2 linked regions of the Rhodospirillum rubrum ATCC 11170 genome follow. The protein of the gene in region 2 interacts with the protein of the main gene of each other region in a pairwise test. Links are inferred from orthologs where the notes say so. Each region holds a gene or a part of one and is shown on either strand. Other genes may lie near its edges. The genes, in order: RRU_RS11755 and sufB.

Region 1 (11,350 bases), 360 kb from region 2 along the record:
AGGCCAGCAGGGCCGCGGCCTGCAGCATCCAGGCGACGGGCCCCGACAGACTATTGGCAAGCCGCCGCAAGCGGCCGGGATTGCCGTCGTCAAGACGATTGGCGCCCCATTCGGCCAGCAGGTCGGCGGCCTGACCCGAGCTTAGGCCGTGGTCGCAATCGACATCGGGATACTCCGGCGAGGGCGGGCGGTGGGCGGCGGGGTCCCCGATCGGGGAAAACGGCAAGGCATCCATCAAGACCGGTTCCACGGGCGATCCGTCGCCCCCGAACGGAGGCGGGGAAACGGATACGAAGCCCTTTGGTGTGGCGGCTCCCCCAAGCCGTCGCCCCCAGGATGGCGGGCGGGGCGACGAAGATCGTTTGCTGCCCCCGCCCCGTCCCTCGCGCTGTCACGCGAAAGCGCCTTCAAGGGCCGGAAAGCCCCTTCTTTCTCATCTGGAAGACTGTGAGGGGACCGGCTCCCCCGAACCGATCCCCTCGTATCGGACGGGGGACAAGCCTGCCAGCCCCCCGTCCAATTCCTTAAAGCGAATACTCAGCCAAACTTGAACAGAATGCCATAGCCGCCACGCGGATAGGCCCATTCCAGTTCACCGGTTTCCTGACACACAATGCGACAGGTCCCGCACTCCATGCAACCATCGGGAACAACTTCGACCTTGCCGTTCTCCCCTTCCACGTAGCAGCCGGCGGGGCAGATGTCGACCATCGCCTTCAACTGCTCGGAGGGGACCTTGGACGCATCGATACGGACGTGGGGACAGCCCTCGTCAACCCGATAGCGGTTCTGATACAGCTTTTCTTCGATTTTGTCGCTCATCGCCATGCCCTCGCCACCTTGACGGCGTCGCCCACCAGACCGAGAACACCCCGGGCCTTGCGGAAGCTCCGCACGATGTCTTTTTCCTTGGTCAGCTTATCGACACCATCGACGCGGAAGAAATTCTCCGCCGCCTTGGCCATCAATTCGGGATAGGTCGTCACGAACTGCTTGTTGCGCCACAGGGTGTGGGGAAGGTCCTTATACTTCTTCAGGTCCTTCAGCACGAAGCTTTCCTCAAGCTTCTGGCGATAGAGCGCCAGATTGGCCTCGGTCATCGCCTTGCCTTCGGACTTCAGCGCGATGATCGTTTCCGCCGCCAGCCGCCCGGAGGTGAGCGCCAGATTGGAGCCCTCGCGGTGGGCGGCGTTGAGGAAGTGGGCGGCATCGCCGCAGATCAGCCAGCCGGCGCCGTAAAGCTGGGGCACCGCGTTATAGCCGCCTTCGGGGATCAGATGGGCGGCGTATTCCTTGACCTCGGAGCCCCTGATCAGCGGAGCGATCGAGGGATGGGCCTTGAAGCGTTCAAGCAGCTTGGCCGGACCGATCTTGGTCTCGACGAAATCGGACACGATGCAGCCGATGCCCAGCGAGATGCTCTCGCCATTGGTATAGAGGAAGCCGGTGCCCAACATGCCCGAGGTCACGGTGCCCAGGGCCTCGATGACCACGCCTTCGTCATCGCGCACGTTGAAGCGCTCGTTGATGACCTCGCGCGGCAGGAAGTGCATCTCCTTGACCGCCAGGGCGGCGTGCTCGGGGCTGATCTCGGAGCGGATGCCCGAGCGCTGGCCGACCAGGGCGTTGACGCCGTCGCAGAGGATGACCACCTCGGCATAGACCTCGCCGCCCTCGCGGTCGCAGCGCACGCCCACCACCTTGCCGGCATCGTTGCGGATCAGATCGAGCACGGTGGTCTCGCAGATCACCATCGCCCCGGCGTCGCGGGCCTGACGGTTGAACCACTTGTCGAACTGGGCGCGGATGATGGTGTAGCGGTTGGGCTTTTCCTCGTTGAAGTTCTCGCTGCGGAAATGGCTGCCCACATAGGAGCGGTCATCGAGCATCCACATGCGCTGTTCGATGACGTGGCGTTCCAGCGGCGCGTCATCGCGGAAGCCGGGAATGATCTGCTCGACCGCATTGGCGTACAGAATGGCGCCCTGAACGTTCTTCGACCCGGGATATTCGCCGCGCTCGATCTGCAAGACGTTGAGGCCGGCCTTGGCCAGGGTGTAGGAGGCGGCGTTGCCCGCCATGCCCGCACCGACGATGATTACATCGAAATGCTCTGCCATGATCGTTGATCCTTTCGATCAGCTCGCCATCCGCCGGACCGCGAGGCGCGCTTCGAACGCCTTGGTCAGGGCCGGAAGAATACGGGTCGCGTCGCCGACCAAGCCGTAGTGGGCGAATTCGAAGATCGGCGCGTTGGCGTCGGTATTGATCGCCAGGATCATATCCGCCCCCTCGACGCCCACCCGATGCTGAATGGCCCCCGAAATGCCCGCGGCGATATACAGCTTGGGCCGGATGGTCTTGCCGGTCTGGCCGATCTGGCGATCGGCCGAGATCCAGCCCTTTTGAATGGTCGGCCGCGAGCCGCCGTATTCGGCGCCGAGAACCGCCGCGAGATCGGTGATCAGGCGGAAGTTCCCCGGATTGCCCATGCCCAGACCGCCGGCGACAACGATGTCGGCATAGGCCAGATGGGCTTCCTCGGTCGAGGTATCGGGCACGAAATCAAGGATCTTGGTCACGATGTCGTCTTCGACCATCGACAACTTGAACTCGATGACCCGGCCGGGCTTGGCGTCCCTGCGTTCGGGCATCGCCATCACGCGCGGGCGGATGGTCGCCATCTGCGGGCGGAAGTTCAGGGTGAAGATGGTACAAAGCAAGGTGCCGCCGAAGGTCGGACGGGTCGCCGCCAGACAACGGTCGTCGTCGATGGCCAGTTCGGTGCAATCGGCGGTCAGACCGGTCTTGAGGGTGGTCGCCACCGAGCCGGCCAGATCGCGGCCGAGCGTGCTCGCCCCCAGCAACAAGATCTCGGGCTTATGGGTGTTGACCAGATCGGTCAGCGCCTTCGAATAGGGCTCGTTGCGATAATCCTTGAGCAGCGGCTCGGACACCACATAGGCGAGATCGGCGCCATAGCTCCAGGCGTCGCTGATCGCCTGCTTAAGATCATTGCCGGGCGGGCCCAGGATCACCGCGGCCAGTTGCACGCCCAGCTTGTCGGCCAGCTTGCGGCCCTCGCCCAGCAGTTCCCACGACACGGTGTGGACCTTGCCACGCTCCATCTCGATGAAAACCCAGACGTCCTTATAGGTCTTGAAATGCTCGGACAGCTCTTTTTTGGCGGCGCCACGGCCGGCCGCCGCCGGGGCGGGCTTCTTCTCTTCGCTCATCTCTCGCTCCTCCGTATTACGACGCCGCGGCCAGCTTACGGAGGTCGGTCTCCAGCTTCGGATTGGCGGAAAACAGGGTATCCAGGGTGGCCTGGGCGATCTCGGCATCGGACTTGCCGGCGGTCTCGACCATCTTGGCCTTTTCCTTGCGCGGTTGCGGCGCGAAGACCTTCTTCACCACCGTCGGCGAGCCACGCAAACCGCACAGCGCGATATCATCGACGCCGGCCTGTTGGGCCGACCAGGTGGCGATGGTGGCGCGCGAGGCGCGGAACATGTCGTCCATGGCGCCGCGGCGCAGGGTGTTCGTGCCTTCAAGCATGGTGATCAGGCAAGGCAGCCCGGTGCTTAGCACCTGCACGCCGCCCTCGGCCCGGCGTTCGACGACGATCGAGCGGTTTTCCAGATCGAGCGAGCGGATGGCCGCCACATAGGTCAACTGGTTAAGACCCAGCCGCTTGGCGATCCCCGGCCCGACCTGGGCGGTATCGCCGTCGATCGTCTGCTTGCCGGTGAAGACGATATCGACGGGCTCCTCCTCGCCGATCTTGCGGATCCCGGCGGCCAGGGCATAGGAGGTGGCCAGGGTATCGGACCCGGCGAAGAAACGGTCGGTCAACAGCACGGCGGCATCGGCGCCTAGCCCTAAGGCCTTGCGCAAGCTTTCATCGGCCATGGGCGGACCCATGGTCAGAACGGTCACCTTGCCACCCATTTTGTCACGAAGCCGCAGGGCCTCTTCAAGGGCGAAAAGATCATAGGGGTTGATGATGGTCGGCACGCCCTGGCGCATGATGGTGTTGGTCACCGGATGCACCCGGATTTGCGCGCTGTCGGGAACCTGCTTGATGCAGACAACGATATGCATGGTTTCCTCCGTCGCGGGGCTCCCGGTGGGGGAGCGGAAAAGTCCTCTGCGGGTTATCCCGCCGAACTTCCGTTTTTGGCGTCCTAATCTTTCGAGGGACGGACACATAACGGAAGAATCATACTATATTTGGTTTTTGCGATGCAGCAAATTTCTCTAATAAACTGCAGCAATCCAGACCCGCTCTAAGAACGTGTCTAAGCCTCGGCGCTGGAATTAACTTTCGACTCAGAACGCTCCGCCGCCGCCAGCGGCAGGATGGCATCGAGGCCGACGAAGGCCTTGCCGGCCTCGCTCTGGAAGACCTTGAACAGCTTTTCCGAGCGGGCGTCCGAGGTCAGGAAGTCGGCGTAAGCCCGTTCCAGGCAGCGTTTGTGGGTCTCGCGCGACACGCTTTCGCCGTTTTCCTCGGCGTCGCACGCCTTCAAGTAGGTCTGATACTTCTTCAGGATGTGTAAACGGTTCACCTGAACAACCTTCGGGTTAAATTCGACTCCGAGGAAGCTGAAAAACTCCTCGGCGCTCGACAGACTCCGCAGATCTTCGAGAAAGCGGCTCATCACGGGGCGTCCCTTTGCGCGGGTCAGCTCGCCGCCTGGGGCGGGCGGCTGAAATCAAGGGTTTCGATGGCCTCGGCCACCGAGCGGGTTTCGTCGAAGAAGCGGCGCAGATCGGCGTCCGTCGGCGGGCGCTTGGTCGCCCCGGCATGGAGGCGGACGCGCGCCAGCATGGCCCGCGCCTGGGCCTCTCCGGGGGCCAGCCCCAGGGCGTTGCAGGCGTGAACGATGCTGGCGACGCCCGAATGCTTGCCCAGAACCAGACGATGGCAACGCCCGAGATCGGCGGGGGACAACGCCTCGTAATTCTTGGGATCGCGCAGCAGGCCGCTGACATGGATCCCCGATTCATGGGTGAAGATCGCCTCGCCGACGATCGGCTTGTTCGCCGGAACCGGCCGCCCCGAGGCCTCGGCCACCAGTTTGGAGACCGCCGCCAGGGCCATCGGCGCGATGCCGGTATGGCGGCCATACAGATTGCGGCAGGCCATCACCACCTCTTCAAGGGGGGCGTTGCCGGCCCGCTCGCCCAGGCCATTGACGGTGGTCGAAACATGGGTGGCCCCGCCAAGCACGGCGCCCAGGGAATTCGCCGTCGCCAGCCCCAGATCATCGTGGGCATGGATTTCCAGTTCCAGGCCGCTGGCGGCGCGCAGGCGCTTGAACATCTGCAAGGTGGTGAAGGGATCCATGATCCCCAGGGTATCGGCGAAGCGGAAGCGCCGGGCGCCGCTGGCTTCGGCGCGTTCGATCACCCGAAGCAGGAACTCGGGATCGGCGCGGCTGGAATCCTCGCCGCCCAGGGCGACCTCCAGCCCCTTTTCCAGGGCGGTCTTGATCATGGTCTCCAGATGGGCGAGCACCCAGCCGCGATCGCGGCCCAGCTTGCCCTTGATCTGCTGGTCGGAAACCGGGATCGACAGATTGACCATATCGACGCCGCAGGCCGCCGCCGCGTCAAGGTCGGTCATATGCATGCGGCACCAGGCGATCGGCCGGCTGGCCTCGCATTGGGCGACGACGGCGCGGATCGACTCCTGCTCCTCGGGCCCCATGGCCGGGATGCCGACTTCCATCTCGGGCACGCCGGCGCGCTCCAGGGCCTTGGCGATCGCCACCTTTTCGCCCAGGGTGAAGATCACCCCGGCGGTCTGCTCGCCGTCGCGCAGCGTGGTATCGTTGACGATGACCGATGACCAATCCATCTTCCGATCCTCCCCGCCCGTCCGCCTCAGGCCAAGGCCGCGGTGGCGGCAGCGGCGGCTTTGACCGGGGGCTGACCGGCCCAGGGCACGGCATGGGCGGGGATGACCCGCACCGGGCGGCCCACGGCCTCCATCAGCTTTTGCTGGATCCCCGACAGCGTGATGCTGGAAAGCTGGCAGCCGACACAGGCGCCGGTCAGCGTGACGAAGATCTTGTGATCTTCGATGCGCACCAACTCGATATCGCCATTATCGCGGCGCAGACGCGGCCGGATCACCGTTTCCAGGACTTCGGCCACCTTGGCTTCAAACGCCTGCTGGGACATGGCATCACTCCTAAAAAAATAAAGACGGGGGAAAAGCCCGGAGGCCGCTCAACAGGTCGCGGCGGAAAACGACTTGCCGCAGCTGCAGGTGTTGAGCGCATTGGGGTTGTCGAAGACGAAGCCCGACGCGGTGCCGCTGTCGACGAAATCGACCCGGGCGCCATCCAGCAAAGGCAAGCTTTGCGGATCGACGAAGACCTTGGCCTCGCCCAGATCGATCACGGCGTCGTCGTCCTGGGCCCGGGCCTCCAGACCCATGCGGTAGACGACGCCGGCGCAGCCGCCGGTCGAGACCATCAGGCGAAGGCCCGTGGCGGCTTCGGGGGATCGGCCAACCACCTTACGCACGGCGGCGGCGGCACTCTCGGTCCATGTCATCATCGGCAGCACCCTCCTTTCCGGGAGAAGATCAAGGGTGCCTTTCCTTAAGCAATCACCGTGCCATTTATTTAAAGCTTTGATTTAGCTTTGATATCCCAATTTCCTCCCCTGGCGCCTTTCCGACATTTGCGTGACATCCCGGGCAGGCGCCGTACTTTGTCGGAAAGCCGACAGGGTCGGCCCCAGGGCTTTTCCCGCACCGATCGGCGGGGCAGCGGGGCGGTTGTCACACGCTCTCCGGCTATGGCGCCGTCGATCGCGATCCGTTGTTTCCAACCTCGGCGGCCGTCCCCGAAGACGACTCGATTCGTCCCCAGATACCGCTTGGCCGCTAGGACCGGACCGACGAGATCGCCCAGACCGTCGCCTTCCCGCGCTCCGAAGGGGCGGCCCATATCACCGGCCAAAACATCCGCGTTGAGGACGGTCTGGCACACGGTCTTTGACCTGTTCGTCGGATTTCCGCCCGCGAAAAGTGTAAAGACCGCATCTCTTCTGTGGAAAAGCCGTTATGATGGGCCAAACTTCGGGCGGTTGCCCCACCGTCCATCAGGCGCCAACCAAACGGAAACGAACCATGGATCAGAATTCCGCCATCACCCTCGCCGTCTTCATCGGTATTTGCATGCTCACCGCGCTGTCCGGCGCCTTCTTCCGCCCCGGAAAGTGGTATCAGACCATCCGCAAACCCTCGTGGAACCCGCCCGACAAGGTTTTCGGGCCGGTTTGGGGCATTCTCTACATCATGATCGCCGTCGCCGGCTGGCTGGTGTGGATGACGGCGCCCTTCAGCGAGACCATGATCCTGCCGATGACCATCTTCGGCGTGCAGTTGGTCATGAACTTCCTGTGGTCGGGGCTGTTCTTCGGCGCCAAGCGCATCGATCTCGCCCTGCTGGAGGTCAGCTTCCTGTGGATCTCGGTGATCGAACTGATCCTGGCCTTCCTGCCGATCCATCCTCTGGCGGGCTATCTGCTGATCCCCTATGCGCTGTGGGTCAGCTTCGCCGCCTTCCTCAACCTCGTCATCTACCGCTTGAACCGCAAGCCGACGCCGGTCGCCGAACCCGCCGTCTGACGCGCCGCGCCTAACAGGAAGGGGGGCGCCACCTAGCCCCCCTCCCCGCCCCTCGCCTCACCGGGTCGCCGAGCGCCGTCCCCCCTCGTCATCGCCCACTGAGGCGGCCGCCGGACGGGCCGGCAAAATAGCCCGCTGAAGCGCCCGCGAGGCCGGATGCTCAAAGCGCTGAGCCCCGGTCACCGGGGCCTCCTCAACGATCTTCCCCTCGTCAAGCACGATCACCCGCTGGCAAAAGCGTTCGACCAGCCGCAGGTCGTGGGTGACGAACAGATAAGCCATCCCGGTTTGGCGCTGGAGATCCTTGAGCAAATCGATCATCTGGATCTGCAGCATCAGATCAAGGTTCGAGACCGCCTCGTCGAGCACCAGCAAGCGGGGTCCGGGCGCCAGGGCCCGGGCGATGCAAACCCTTTGCAACTGGCCACCGCTCATCTGCTGCGGCAGTTTATCGGCATCCTCGGGCGTCAGACCGACCTGACGCAATAAGGCGTCCCGGCGGGCGGCGCGCCCGGCGTCATCAAGCGTCGTTAAATGGCGCAACGGCTCGCCGATGATCCGCCCCACCCGGTGGCGGGGATTGACCGCCCCCAGGCTATCTTGAAACACCATTTGAACCGCGCCGCGAAAGGCCCGCCACTCGGCGCGCGAAAAGCCGCCAAGCGGCCGGCCGCGAAAGGCGATCGTGCCGTGATCGGGCTTTTCCAGGCCAAGCAGCAGACGGGCCAGGGTGCTTTTCCCCGAACCGCTGCGCCCGAGCAGGGCCACGGTCTCGCCCTCCGACAGGGTTACCGTCGCCTCGCTCAGCACCGTCTTCGCCGGCGATCGACCAACCAACGAGACCGTCCGATAGCTTTTGCTGGCCGCCCTGGCCGTCAACAAAGGACTCACGCTACGCCCTCCAGGCCATAAAGCGACAGATGGGCCGCGACCAGGGCCCGGGTGGCGTCGTGACGGGGCCGGTGGAAGATCTCGCCGACCGGCCCGCTCTCGACGATGCGTCCCTGGGCCATCACCGCCACATCATCGGCCAGCCGGGCGACGACGCCCATGTCGTGGGTGACGATCAGCAGGCCAAGGCCGCGCTCGGCGACCACCCCTTCGAGCAAGGACAGCACCCGGGCCTGCACGACCAGATCAAGATCGGTGGTCGGCTCGTCGGCGAACAGAAACGGCGCCTCGGTCAGCAAAGCCAGGGCGATCATCATGCGCTGAAGCATGCCGCCGCTCATCTCGAAGGCGTGCAGCCCAAGAACCCGCCCGGGATCTTCCAGGCCAACCCCCTCAAGCGCTTGAAGAAGAACCGCCTCGGAGCGCCGGTCATGGCGTCCCAGCGCCTTCAGGGTTTCAACGCCGTGAGCGCGCATGGTCCGCACCGGATTGAAGGCGCTGCGCGGGTTTTGCATGATCGAGGCCACATGGCGGCCCTTGAGGCCGGCCAAAGCCTGCTCCTCGCCATCAAGCAGCACCCTGCCCGACAGGCGGCGCACACCGGCCGGCAACACGTCGAGCGCCCCGGCGCAGGTCAGCGATTTGCCCGAGCCGCTGGCCCCGACCAGGGCGAGGATCCGACCGCGCCGCACCTCGAGGCCGACCCCCTCCACCAGCATCAGGGGATGGGCGCCGAGGGTGGCGATCGTCAGACCCTCGATCCTCAGACCATCGTTTCTCAATGTCCATGCTCCGCGCAGAGGTGCGGATCAAGACGATCGCGCAGGGCGTCCCCAAGCAGGTTGAAGGTCATGACGCTGACGAAAAGCGCCACTCCGGGCCAGACCATCAGCATCGGCTGGGTCCAGACGAACTGGCGGGCGTCGTTGATCATCACCCCCCATTCGGCCATCGGCGGGGCGACCCCCAATCCCAGGAACGACAGGCCGGCGACATGGAGCATCATGTGGCCGATATCGAGACTGGCCAGCACCAGAAGCTGCGAGGCGGTGGCGGGCAGCAGATGCTCGACGAAGATCGAGACCCGCCCCGCCCCCGACAGCCGCGCCGCCAGGATGAAATCGCGCTCGCGCAGCGACAAAACGATGCCGCGCACGATGCGGGCGTACCAAGCCCAATGGGACAAGGCGATGGCGATGATGACATTGGTCAGCCCGCTGCCCAGCACGCCAACCATGAACAACGACAGCACCAGGGTGGGAAAGGTCAGGAAGACATCGGTGACGCGCATGATCGCCTGATCGGCGCGCCCGCCCAGGACCCCGGCGGCGCCGCCCACGGCGATCCCCATCGCCAGCACCAGGGCGAGGCACAGGGCGACCGAGCCCAGCGAGACGCCGGCCCCGGCGAGCAGCCGCAAAAAGATGTCGCGGCCCAGGTGATCGGTGCCCAGCCAATGCTCCCAAGACGGCGGCCGCAAGCGCGCCGCGAGGTCGATGGCATTGGCATCGCCGGGAAGCAGAGATTGGCCGACGATGGCGCTGGCGATCAGGGCGACCAGCACCAGAAGGGCCAAGCGCAGGCTCCAGCTTCGGCCGATGGGCAGGCGGGCGAGCCACCCCCGGAGCGGGGCGGCGTCTGGCGGGCGATGCCCCTGCTGGCAATCAGGCATGGTCATTGGGCCCCCTCCGCCGCCAGCCGGATGCGCGGATCGGCCCAGGCATAGACGATATCGACGATCAGATTGCAAAGAACGAAGATCAGCACCATCAGCAGCGTGAAACACTGGATGACCGGATAATCGCGGTTGAAGATGGCGGAGACCGCAAAGCGGCCAACCCCCGGCCAGCCGAAAATGCTTTCAATGACCAGGGTGCCGCCGATCAGTTCGCCAACGTGCATGCCCGTCGCCGTGATGATCGGCAGCAGGGCGTTGCGCAGGATATGGGCGCGTTCCACCTTGGCCGCCGACAGGCCGCGCAGGCGGGCGTAATAGACGTGACGCTGCCCGGACACCTCGAGCATGCTGGCGCGCAGCAGCCGGGCGTTGATCGATAGCGACATGAAGGCGATGGCGACGGCGGGCATGATCATATGCTCCGCCCCGCCCCGCCCCATCGCCGGCAGCCAGCCAAGCTCGACCGAAAACACCAGCACCAGCAGGAAGCCCAGCCAGAAATTGGGCATCGAGACGCCGAGAAAGGCGACGCCGCGAACGATCTGGTCGGGTAAGGCGTCGCGCCGCCGCGCCGCCCACATCCCCAAAGGGATCGACAGGCCCAGGGTCAGCGCCAGGGCCACCCCGGCCAAGTGCAAGGTGGCGGGCAGATAATGCAAAAGATCGGGCAGAACCGGCCGCCCGGTGGCGTAGGACACGCCGAAATCCAGATGCAGGGCCTTGTTCAGCCAAACCCAATACTGAACCGCCAGCGGCTGATCGAGCCCCAGCCTCTGGCGGGTCTCGGCCAGGGCCTGGACGGTCGGCGGAATGCGCGATAGCCGCAGGTAATCCATCGCCGGATCGCTGGGCCCCAGGCGCAGCATCAGGAAGATGACCAGCGAGGCGCCGAGCAACATGGGAACGAGCAGCGCCAAGCGCTTGAGAACGAAAGAGACCATAACGATCACGGCGCCAGGGGAACGAGGTTTTCGAAGGGGATCTCGCTCGACATCGCCCCGAACGACAAGGGCCCCACCGCCTTCTTGGCCAGGGCGATCGCCGTGACATGGGTCAGCGGCAGATAGACCGCCTGATCATGCAGGCGGGTCAGGATCTTGGTGTACAGCGCCTGACGCTCCGTCTCGTCG
Region 2 (11,347 bases):
CGGGAATCGAGGTCTCCGGAGCGGAAACGAGGGGGGTGGGGGTCGTCGGCGCAAGGGGCGCGGCCGGCTCTTCGTTGTCGCCGCCCGCCAGTTCGGCCAAAATCTGAGCCTCGGCCCGCAGCCAGTATTCCTGAGCCTTGCCATGGGGTTGGCCGTCGTCGCGCCATAGATCGTAGGCGCGCTCCTGAATGCGCTTTTGCAACTCTTCCTTCATGCTTGCATGCTCCCGCCGCAAATATCCTTATAGTCGGCTGGGGCCATGATGCCGATGGAAGGGGGGGCGCGGCAAGGGCGAACCAAGCTTTTCTCGCGCTTTTCGCGATTTCGTCGCTTTGGCGGATTCCGGCAAGGGGAAAAGCGCCGCGCCATGACCGCGACACGCGATCCGTGCCCCCAGATGGGAAATCTCCCGTTGCCGGAGTCGTCCTTCCGCCACCGCCCCGGCCCGCCGATCGGCCCGGGAAAGAAAAATTTTGGGCGCGAGAGGCGACATTGGGGGCGGATCCGCCATTAAATGCTTGAAATCCCGGCGCGGGGATCTTATCCAAAGAGTACCAATTTAGTCCTGATAGCCGAGGGGTCCGCCCGGGCATGTTCCGCATTAACAAGCTCACCGATTACGCCGTCGTCCTTTTGGTCGACATGGCCCGGACCGACAAGGTCAGGGCGGCCCAGCAAATCGCTTGCGATACCGGCGTGCCGTTGCCGACGGTCGCCAAGGTGATGAAGGCCTTGGTGCGCGGCAATCTGGTGATCTCCCAGCGCGGGGCGACGGGGGGCTATGGCCTTGCCCGCCCGGCCTGCGAGATCACGGTGGCCGACATGATCCAGGCGCTGGAGGGGCCGGTAGCTTTGACGGCCTGCGTCGAAACCACCGATGACGCCTGCGGATTGGAAACCCTCTGCCCGATGCATGGTCACTGGAATCGGGTCAACAAGCGGGTTGAAGAGGCCTTGCGCACGGTCAGTCTGGCGGAAATGGCCAGCGGACCGATCGAGGCCTTCGGTCTTCCCTTGGCCGAGCGCCGGGCGGCGCTGGCCCGCAGCCTGTCCTGACGGTCCCCGGACCCGCTCCCTTTGACGTCCGATCTGTGAAAGAAACAGCCATGGTAGCCACACAGAATACGGTTGATACGGTCCGCGAGGCCACCGAGGCCTATAAATACGGCTTCGTCACCGACATCGCGGTCGATATCGCGCCCAAGGGGCTGAACGAGGATATCGTCCGGCTGATTTCGGCCAAGAAAGGCGAACCGGAGTGGATGCTGGAGTGGCGGCTGAAGGCCTTTCGCCATTGGCTGACCCTGACCGAACCCGATTGGGCCAAGGTCAGCTATCCGCCGATCGATTACCAGGATGTCCATTACTACGCCGCCCCCAAGCTGAGCGAGGGGCCCAAAAGCCTCGACGAGGTCGATCCCGAACTGCTTGAAACCTATGCCAAGCTGGGCATTCCGCTGAAGGAGCAGGAGCTGCTGGCCGGGGTGGTGGCGGTTGACGCGGTGTTCGACAGCGTTTCCGTGGCCACCACCTATAAGAAGAAGCTCGGGCAGATGGGGGTGATCTTCTGCTCGATTTCGGAAGCCATCCGCGAGCACCCCGAATTGGTGCGCAAATACCTTGGCTCGGTGGTGCCCTATTCGGACAATTATTTCGCCACCCTGAACTGCGCGGTCTTCACCGATGGCTCGTTCGTCTATGTTCCCAAGGGCCTGCGCTGCCCGATGGAGCTGTCGACCTACTTCCGCATCAACGAGCGCAATACCGGACAGTTCGAGCGCACGCTGATCGTTTGCGACGACGGGGCCTATGTGTCCTATCTGGAAGGCTGCACCGCCCCGCAGCGCGATGAGAACCAGCTTCATGCCGCCGTCGTCGAACTGGTCGCCCTCGATGACGCCCAGATCAAATATTCGACGGTGCAGAACTGGTATCCCGGCGATAAGAACGGCAAGGGCGGCATCTTCAATTTCGTCACCAAGCGCGGCGCCTGCCGGGGCAAGAATTCGAAGATCTCGTGGACCCAGGTGGAGACCGGTTCGGCGGTGACCTGGAAATATCCAAGCTGCATCCTGCAGGGCGATAATTCGATGGGCGAGTTCTATTCGGTCGCCATCACCAACAATGCCCAGCAGGCCGATACCGGCACCAAGATGATCCATATCGGCCGCAACACCCGCTCGCGGATCATCTCCAAAGGCATCGCCGCCGGCCGTTCCGACCAGACCTATCGCGGGTTGGTGCGTATGCTGCCCAAGGCGGAAGGGGCGCGCAATTTCACCCAATGCGACAGCCTGCTGATCGGCGATCGCTGCGGCGCCCATACGGTGCCCTATATCGAAAGCCGCAATCCGACGGCCAAGGTCGAGCACGAGGCGACGACCAGCCGCATCGGCGACGACCAGCTTTTCTATTGTCTGCAGCGCGGCATCGCCGAGGAAGACGCCGTGGCGCTGATCGTCAACGGCTTCTGCAAGGAGGTGCTGCAGACCCTGCCGATGGAATTCGCCGTCGAGGCCCAGAAGCTGGTGAGCATCAGCCTTGAAGGCAGCGTCGGCTAAGCGCCGCCGCGCCGATCGCCCACCCCGATGATGACACTGTCGAAGACCGAAAAGGACCGCGCCATGGCGCTGCTGGAAATCAAGGACCTTCATGCCCGGGTCGAGGACGAAGCCTCCGGTCGGGGCGAGGGCGCCTATCGGGAGATCCTGAAGGGGCTGTCGCTGACCATCAATCCCGGCGAGGTTCATGCCATCATGGGCCCCAATGGCGCGGGCAAGAGCACGCTTTCCAGCGTCATCACTGGCAAGCCCGGGTATGAGATGACGGCGGGCAGCCTGATTTATCAGGGCCGCGATCTTTGCGCCCTGGAACCCCATGAGCGCGCCTGCGAAGGGATCTTCCTGGCCTTCCAATATCCGGTGGAGATCCCCGGGGTCGGCTTCACCACCTTCCTCAAGACCGCGATCAACGCCCGACGCAAGTATTTCGGCCAGGAGGACATCGATGCGATGGACTTCCTCAAGCTGATGAAATCCAAGACCAAGCTGCTGGGCATCGCCGACGACATGATGAAGCGTCCGGTCAATGTCGGTTTCTCGGGCGGCGAGAAGAAGCGGGCCGAGATTTTGCAAATGGCGATGCTCGAACCGACGTTGATGATCCTGGACGAGATGGATTCAGGGCTCGACATCGACGCCCTGCGCATCGCCGCCCAGGGGGTGAACGACATGCGCTCGCCCGATCGCGCCATCTTGTGCATCACCCATTACCAGCGGCTTCTTGATTACATCGTGCCCGATTTCGTCCACGTCCTGGCCGATGGCAAGATCGTCAAGTCCGGGGGCAAGGACCTCGCCCTGGAACTTGAGGAAAAGGGTTACGCCGAATTCGTCGCCCGGGCCGCCTGAGGGGGACCGTGCTCCCGCCCCAGACCGCCAAGACCCAAGGACGCGCACCGATGACATTGCCCCAAACCCAGCCCTTCCTCGATACCCTGGCGCCCGCGTCTTACGCGGACGGGGGGGATGGCGACGGGAAACCCGGCTGGCTTGACGATCTGCGTCAGGCCGGTCTGGACATCTACCGGCGCCAGGGGCTGCCCACGCCGCGGGTGGAGGCCTGGAAGTACACCAATCTGGGTGGGCTGACCAAGATCGCCTTCAAGCCCGAGCCGGCGCCGGTGACCCTGGATCCCGGGCGTCTGCCGCTTGATCGCGTTCTGGCGCTTGACGCCCACAAGCTGGTCTTCGTCAACGGCCGGCTTGATCGGACGCTCTCGGACGCGGGGGATCTTCCGGCCGGGCTGCGGGTCAGCGGCCTTGCCGCGCTGCTGGCCGAGGATCCGGCGCGGATCGAACCGCTGCTGGGCAAGGGCGCGGCCCTTGACGATCTGCCGCTGGCCGCGCTCAACACTGGCATGATCGCCGATGGCATGGTGATCGAGGTCGCCGAGGATGCGGTGATCGAGCGGCCGCTGCATGTGATCGCCGTTTCGGCGGCGCTTGACGGCCCAATGGTGTTCTATCCGCGCCTGCTGGTGGTGGTCGGCGCCCGCGCCCGTCTGGTTCTGGCCGAAAGCCATGTCGGCCTGCCCGATCATCCGGCCTTTTCCAATGGGGTCAGCGAGATCTCGTTGGGCGAGGGCGCCCAGTTGTCCCATTACCGCCTGATCGACGGCGCCGCCGATGGCTATCTGGTTGGCACCACCCTGGTCGAGGTCGGGGTGCGGGCCGGTTATGAAAGTTTCACCCTGGAACTGGGCGGCCGGCTGACCCGCAATGAAATCCGCGTCACCCTGGCCGGCGAAGAGGGGCAGGCTCGGGTCAGCGGCGGTTATGCGGTGCGCGCCGGCCAGCATCTCGACAATACGGTGCTGATTGACCATGCCCAACCGGGCGCCACCTCGCGCCAGTTGTTCAAGGGCGTGCTCGACGAGACCGGCAAGGCGGTGTTCCAGGGCAAGATCCTGGTGCGGCGCGGCGCCCAGAAGACCGATGGCCAGCAATTGCACAAGGCCTTGTTGCTGTCGCGCGGCGCCGAGGTCGATACCAAGCCCGAGCTTGAGATCTATGCCGACGACGTGGTCTGTGGCCACGGCGCCACCGCCGGCGAAATGGACGCCGACCAGCTTTTCTATCTTCAGGCGCGAGGCCTGGACGAGGCGACCGCCCGCGCCCTGCTGGTGGAAGCCTTTCTGGAAGACGTCGTCGGCGAAGTCGGCGATCTGCCGGTGCGCGCGGCGATGATCGCCAAGGTGCGCGATTGGCAGCGCGCCCGTGACGGCGCGGTGTGGAGCGAGTAGGGGGAACGCGATGATGGCGAGCAGCACGGCGGCGCGCGAGCCGCACCCAGGCGACGACAGCCCTTATGACGTGGAGGCGATCCGCGCCGATTTTCCAATCTTCGGCACCCAGGTCCATGGGCAGCCGCTGATCTATCTCGATAGCGGCGCCTCGGCCCAGAAGCCGCGCGCCGTGATCGATGCCATGCGTTTGATGTATGAGGGCGAATACGCCAACGTCCATCGCGGCGCCTATTGGCTGTCGGAGCGGTCGACCACGCGCTACGAGGAAGCCCGCCAGACCGTGCGCGGCTTCATCAACGCCGCCCGGTCGGAGGAGGTGGTCTTCACCATGGGGGCGACCGACGCCATCAATCTGGTCGCCTATAGCTTCGGCCGGGGTCTGCTCCAGGCCGGCGATGAGATCATCATCAGCGCCCTTGAGCACCATTCCAACATCGTGCCCTGGCAGATCCTGCGCGACGAGCGCGGCATCGTGTTGAAGGTCTGCCCGATCACCGATGCCGGCGACCTTGATCTTGGCGCCCTGGAAACGCTGCTTGGCCCGCGCACCAAGCTGGTGGCGATGGCCCATACCTCGAATGTTCTGGGCACCATCTTGCCGGTCGAGACCATCATCAAGATGGCCCATGGCGTTGGCGCCCGGGTGCTGCTTGACGGCTGTCAGGCCGTCGTTCACACCGCCGTCGACGTTCAGGCGCTCGATGTCGATTTCTATGCCTTTTCCGGCCACAAGCTGTATGGCCCGACCGGCATCGGCGTGCTCTACGCCAAGCACGAGTTGCTCGAGGCCATGCCGCCCTTCCGCGGCGGCGGCGACATGATCGCCAGCGTGAGCTTTGAGCACTCGGTCTGGGCCGAGCCGCCGGCCAAATTCGAGGCGGGAACGCCGCCGATCGTCCAGGCGGTCGGGCTGGCCAGCGCCATCGACTATGTCTCGGCCATCGGCCTTGCGCGCATCGCCCGCCACGAGGCCGATCTGCTGAACTATGCCACCCAGAAGATGACGGTCCTTCCCGGGCTGACCATCCATGGCACCTCGACCCGCAAGGCAGCGGTGATCTCGTTCACCATGGATTGCGCCCATCCCCACGATATGGCGACCCTGCTCGATCGCTCGGGCGTGTGCATCCGGGTCGGCCATCATTGCGCCCAGCCGCTGATGGCGCGTCTGGGCGTCAGCGCGACGGCGCGGGCCTCTTTCGCCCTGTACAACACCCGCGCCGATGTCGACGCCTTCGTCAAGGCGCTGGAGAAGGTTCGCGCCTTCTTCGCCTGACCGGGCGCGTGGTTTGGTTTTCGTCTATCCGACCTTAGGAAAAGAGCCCTGACATGATGCCTCCCTATGCCATGCCGGCCGCCATGATGGATCCCCCCGAGGAGGGGGCCATCGCGCATGCCGGATCCCCCCTGGTCGAGGGGATGACCCCGGCGAGCCGTGATGCCGTGATCGACTCACTCCAAGAGATCTATGATCCCGAGATCCCGGTGAATATCTACGACCTCGGTCTTATCTATGAGATCGAGATCGATGACCACGGCGACTGCAAGATCCTGATGACCCTGACCGCCCCGGCCTGTCCGGTGGCGGGGACCCTTCCCGGAGAAACCGCGGAAAAGGTCGCCACCCTTGAAGGGATCGGCCGGGTCGAGGTCAATTTGACCTGGGAACCGCCGTGGACGCCCGAGCGTATGTCCGAGGTCGCCCGCGTCGCCCTCGATATGTTTTAATCCAAGGCTTAGCCGCCAGGAGGTCCCCCATGGCTCTTCCCCCGCCGATCACCTTGACCGAGGCCGCCGTGGCCCGCATCAAGGCCCTGATGGCGCGCGCCGACAAGCCGGTCGCCGGTCTGCGGGTCGGAGTCTCGACCAAGGGTTGTTCGGGGCTTTCCTATAAGATCGACTACGCCGAGGATGGACCGCGCCCCTTCGAAGAGGTGGTCAGCCAGGATGGGGCGACGGTCTTTCTGGAGTCCAACGCCGTGATGTTCCTGATCGGCAGCCAGATGGACTTTAAACAAGACAAGCTGAGCGCCACCTTCTCGTTTGCCAATCCCAACGAGAAGGCGCGCTGCGGCTGCGGCGAGAGCTTTTCCGTTTGACGGGCGCGGGGGCGGCCGTTTGAAGAAGGATAAAGCGCTAGCATAAGGGGCCCGGCGTGATCGATACGACGACGATGATGCTGGTGCTTGGACTGGGCAATCTGCTGTTTGGTCTGACCATGGCCGCCTACCGCCAGCCCGCCGCCGATCATCGGGTGATGCGGCTGTGGATCGCCGCCCAGGTTTTGAAGGGGATCGGCACCCTTCTTGTCACGCTGCGCGGCGAGGTCGGACTGAGTTTGAGCATCTTCGGCGGCAACTCGCTGATCTTCATCGGCTATGGCCTGGAGGTCGCCGCCTATCGCGCCTATGCCAAGCGCCCCAATGCCGATGCCTTGCTGCCCTTGCTGATCGTCGGCTATCTGGTGCTGTTCAATGGCGCGGCGGGGATCACCCCGCCCGATGCGCCCCGCAATCATCTGTTTTTCCTGTCCTCGGCGATGCTCGCCAGTCTGGGCTTTCTAAACTGCTGGTTCTTGCTGCGGGCCAAGCGCCCGCCCTCGCCGGTCAAGACCTTGTTGATCTCCAGCAATGCCCTTCTGGGCTTGGCGGCCGTGGGGCGGGCGGTGGGCAGCCTGCTCGCCGGGCCGCTGTCGCCCTTCGCCAATTCGCCGACCCATCTGGTGGTCTATGGTTTGGCCTATGCCTTCATGATCACCAACGGCTTTGGCTTTCTTCTGTTGGTCAAGGAGGATACCGACGCCGCCTTGCGACGGCTGGCCGATACGGACCAGATGACCGGTCTGGCCAACCGCCGGCACTTCCTGACGGCAAGCCAGGAGGCCTGGAAACTGGCCGGGCGGCTGGGGCGGCCGACGGCGCTGATGATGTTCGATGTCGATCATTTCAAGCAGGTCAACGATAGTCAGGGTCATGCCGCCGGCGATGCGGCGCTGGTCGATCTGGCGCGGAACGTTCGCGAGGTCCTGCGCGATATCGATATTTTCGGGCGCATGGGCGGCGAGGAATTCGCCATCACCCTGCCGGGCTGCGATCTGGTGGCGGCGGCCGTGATCGCCGAGCGCGTCCGCCGCGCCGTGGCCGAGAGCCGGGGCGAGGGGCCAGCGATCACCATCAGCCTGGGACTGACGATTCTGGTCGCCGGAGAGCCTTTTGACACGGCGCTGAAGCGCGCCGACCACGGCCTGTACCAAGCCAAGGCGGCTGGCCGCAACCGGGTATGCTGCGTTCCCGCTCCCCAGGGCTTGGCCAGCGTGGAGGCCGAAGCACCGATTTCCCTGGCGGGGTAGAGGTTGGCCATCAAAAACCCAAAAGTGTTTTTCTTGGGAGAATTGAAGCCCCCCCCGAAACCTGGGACGGAGAAGGAAAACGTAAGACCCCAAAAAATCATCCCTGTCGCCACCCAAGAGATGATCGCCCCGCTGGATCTCACCGGACGGCTGTTCACCCTGGACGCCCTGCACTGTCAAAAAACCTTCGAGATCGCACGGCAGGCGGGCAATCATCTGCTGGTCCAGGCGAAGATCAACCAATTCCCCCCTGTTTGACGCGGCCTCGGCTATTGCGGCCACTGCGCCCACCGTCGACACGACATTCTCGCGCGGAAACGGCCGATCCCGTCAGAAGGATCGCACCGTCGAGGTCTTCCCCGCCGCCGACCTTCCGGCCTCCACCTGGGCCATCGCCATCCACGAGCATTGGGGGATCGAGAACCGCAACCATTGGGTCCGCGATGTCACCTGCGGCGAGGGTGCAAGCCGCATCCGCGACGACCTGGGCATCATGGCCCGTGCCCGTAGTTTCGCCCTCAACTTCCTTCGCAAAAACGGCATTACCAACGTTGCGCAGGCCCTCTGGGCGGGGAGCCTCAACCTCGATTATATCCTGGCATATGACGCATCTGACCAACGTTGAATAGCCCTGGGTAAACCTCCTGGCTGCCATGTTAGCGCTCGTAGTTAATCCGTGATCTCCTCTTCTTTCAGATTTAGACGGAAAGTGTCGCTAGCGGTTCTTCCAACATAAGTAGTCAGCGCGTAATTAGCCGTTCCTCCAATGATAGCCCCGATTCCGAACGGAATCACTTTGGCCGCAGCTTTCTGAGTGAACGAAATGCCGATCTTCGCGAACAATTCCTTGATGATCTGAAGCGTAGGGCCCTTCAAATACTGCTGCAACATGCGCACACCGGCCTTGCTGGCGATTTTAGTGGCGCCGGCAGACCCCATCTGCTCCAGAGAGCCGTATAGCGCGATGATGTAGGACATGTGCTTGGCATCTTCGTTGGACATCTTACCGTTAATAGCTACCGCTAGGCACATGGTCATGTCGATCTGCAGCTTCATGCACACCGAGATATCCGCCAGTCCTCCACCCACAACGCTCACCACAGTGCCGATACCGGGAATTACCCCCGGAAGGGCAGTGGCTGCGCCAGACGTCGCAGCCAACTTTGAATAGCGGCTAATGACTTTATCGACGACTGCGTCCTTGATCTTTTCTTCCGTTGCGGACGGGGCGGAGTCCCGTGCCTGCCGTTCGTACTGGGCGACCAGTTCACGGGCATCTTGCGGGCTGATGGCGATGGCCTCCACCATCTTCATCAATGAAGAGCTACTTTCGTCTTTTCCTGTGGTCATGCTAGATTCCATTCAAGGGATGAATTATCCGCAGCCTGTTAGGGCCGAGCACTGATGCGAAGAGTGATATAGTTGACATCAAAATAATATTGCACCAATTGTCTTGCGTTGTGAGGTGATCTGAGGTTTTTGATTGTGTCCCGTTGCGTGGTTGCCGTTTGATCTCCGGGAAGTTTGTCCGGAGTAATCAAGCCACCGCGACGGGCGGCAGGCTTAAGAGGGGATCATCGCCCAAAGAGGCGACGGATTCCAGGGGCATGTAACGAGCGCGCTGTACCGCCCACTCGTCGTTTTGCTCCAGCAAGATCGCTCCGATCAGGCGGGTGATGGCGGCTTCGTTGGGGAAGATGCCGACGACGTCCGTGCGGCGCTTGATCTCGGCGTTGAGGCGTTCGATGGGATTGGTTCTGTGCATCTTGGTCCGATGCTCCTTGGGAAAGGCCCTGTCGCCAAGACATCAGTTCTCTGCCTCATCGAGCAAAGCGGCAAGCTTTGGGGTCTTGGGAGGCAGTTGGTCAGCGACCTGCCGCTATTGCGCCCGAGCCAAGGCCTCGTCGTTTTGGGCGAAAGCGGTCCCGATAAAGGCGGCAACGATGCGCCGACCGCTTTTCCCAGCGTGAGAGAGGGCTGTGCGCATGAAATGCACACGGCAGCGCTGCCATGTGGCGCAAAAGACCTTGGAAATGGCGGCCTTGATGCCTTCGTGGGCGTCCGAGATCACTAATTTGACGTTTTTCAGGCCTCTTCAGTTCAGTTTGCGCAGGAAATCCGTCCAAAAAAGTTCCGCTTCCGAGAGGCCGATATCCATGCCCAAGACTTCGCGCCGCCTCTCAGCGTTGACCGCGATGGCGATGGTCACGGCAACAGAGACGGTCCGATTGTCCTGACGGACCTTCACGTACGTGGCGTGGCTCCAGAGCGTGGGCCAGTCTCCCTAGATCGGGGGTCGGCCAAGGAAGGCCTTCACGCGCTCGTCGATGGCGGTGCACAGGCGGCTGATCTGGCTTTTAGCCCCCCTGCCACGTGATGAGATACGATCGTTTTTCGTCCTGGTCTGAGAGACTGGCTGCTCTTGAGACCGCCATTGAGATTGACCTCGGCTTCGTGAAGTTTCCAATCCTCGGCGAGGGGTCGTTTACGCGCCGCATCGGCGGCACGGTTGCCCGGGCACTTCGATCAACATCGACCGATCTAGTCCGACCAAAATCCGCAGCGTGCGAATGGCTCGTCCCTTCCCCAAACAGCCAGCCGAAACCGCCCGATCCCCGCGATCAACGGGGAAACGGCGGCTTTGACAGCGCGATCGGAAAGGCGGGCCGCGACAGGCCCGATGGCTTAATTGGTTCCGAAGGTCAGGAAGGTATCGACGTCAAGGACGACCAGAAGTTCGCCGTCAAGGCGGACGACGCCGCGCGAGATGGCGCGCCAGCGCGGATCAAGTGTGGTCGGATTGGCTTCGATGCGGGCGACGGGCAGGGTTTGCACATTGCCCACCGAATCGACCATCAGGCTGTAAAGCTCGTTGCCCAGTTCGACGGTGACGCACATCACCGGGCCGCCGGTCTTCTTGGCCTTGAGGCCCAGGCGCTTGCGCACCTCGATGACGGTGACGATACGGCCGCGCAGGTTGATCGCCCCGGCAACTTCCGGGGGCGCCAGCGGAATGCGGGCGATCTTCTCGGGGATCAGGATGTCCTGGACCCGTTCGACGGGAATGCCGAAAAGCTGCTTTTCGACGTAGATGGTGACGAATACCTGTTCATCCACGGTCGACAGGGCGTTGGCCCCCTTGACGGTGGTCAGGGATCGGCTATCGCCGGCCGCTGTGAGCTGATTCATGT

Evidence for each region.
Region 1: the proteins of sufB (region 2) and RRU_RS11755 interact in binary tests that used the Escherichia coli proteins (3 or more experiments, as listed by UniProt). The link is inferred for Rhodospirillum rubrum ATCC 11170 from one-to-one orthologs.

The regions. Positions count from the first base shown.
Region 1 is NC_007643.1:2,624,412-2,635,761, forward strand. Bases 4,908-7,745 are described here. They hold RRU_RS11755 (HesB/IscA family protein), read right to left. Parts: upstream 6,574-7,745; coding sequence 6,241-6,573; downstream 4,908-6,240. Other genes in these bases: nifV (homocitrate synthase), read right to left, coding at 4,908-5,866; RRU_RS11750 (NifU family protein), read right to left, coding at 5,893-6,192; RRU_RS11760 (TspO/MBR family protein), read left to right, coding at 7,151-7,651; nikE (nickel import ATP-binding protein NikE), read right to left, coding at 7,709-7,745. Outside these bases: RRU_RS11715 (plasma-membrane proton-efflux P-type ATPase), read right to left, coding at 1-250; RRU_RS11720 (ferredoxin family protein), read right to left, coding at 538-828; RRU_RS11725 (FAD-dependent oxidoreductase), read right to left, coding at 819-2,120; RRU_RS11730 (electron transfer flavoprotein subunit alpha/FixB family protein), read right to left, coding at 2,139-3,236; RRU_RS11735 (electron transfer flavoprotein subunit beta/FixA family protein), read right to left, coding at 3,253-4,104; nitrogenase-stabilizing/protective protein NifW, read right to left, coding at 4,302-4,664; more of nifV, read right to left, coding at 4,688-4,907; more of nikE, read right to left, coding at 7,746-8,542; RRU_RS11770 (nickel import ATP-binding protein NikD), read right to left, coding at 8,539-9,324; nickel ABC transporter permease subunit NikC, read right to left, coding at 9,321-10,220; nickel ABC transporter permease subunit NikB, read right to left, coding at 10,217-11,161; nikA (nickel ABC transporter substrate-binding protein), read right to left, coding at 11,167-11,350. UniProt on the Escherichia coli protein: Member of gene cluster sufABCDSE that mediates iron-sulfur cluster assembly under oxidative stress and iron limitation conditions.
Region 2 is NC_007643.1:2,983,433-2,994,779, reverse strand. The notes cover bases 499-3,333. They hold sufB (Fe-S cluster assembly protein SufB), read left to right. Parts: upstream 499-1,106; coding sequence 1,107-2,561; downstream 2,562-3,333. Other genes in these bases: sufC (Fe-S cluster assembly ATPase SufC), read left to right, coding at 2,589-3,333; RRU_RS13300 (SUF system Fe-S cluster assembly regulator), read left to right, coding at 592-1,056. Outside these bases: RRU_RS13305 (DUF2934 domain-containing protein), read right to left, coding at 1-214; more of sufC, read left to right, coding at 3,334-3,410; Fe-S cluster assembly protein SufD, read left to right, coding at 3,461-4,804; RRU_RS13280 (aminotransferase class V-fold PLP-dependent enzyme), read left to right, coding at 4,815-6,083; RRU_RS13275 (SUF system Fe-S cluster assembly protein), read left to right, coding at 6,137-6,535; RRU_RS13270 (HesB/IscA family protein), read left to right, coding at 6,565-6,906; RRU_RS13265 (GGDEF domain-containing protein), read left to right, coding at 6,963-8,156; RRU_RS13260 (hypothetical protein), read left to right, coding at 8,160-8,414; RRU_RS13255 (EcsC family protein), read right to left, coding at 8,826-9,506; RRU_RS13245 (chemotaxis protein CheW), read right to left, coding at 10,842-11,345. UniProt on the Escherichia coli protein: The SufBCD complex acts synergistically with SufE to stimulate the cysteine desulfurase activity of SufS. The SufBCD complex contributes to the assembly or repair of oxygen-labile iron-sulfur clusters under oxidative stress.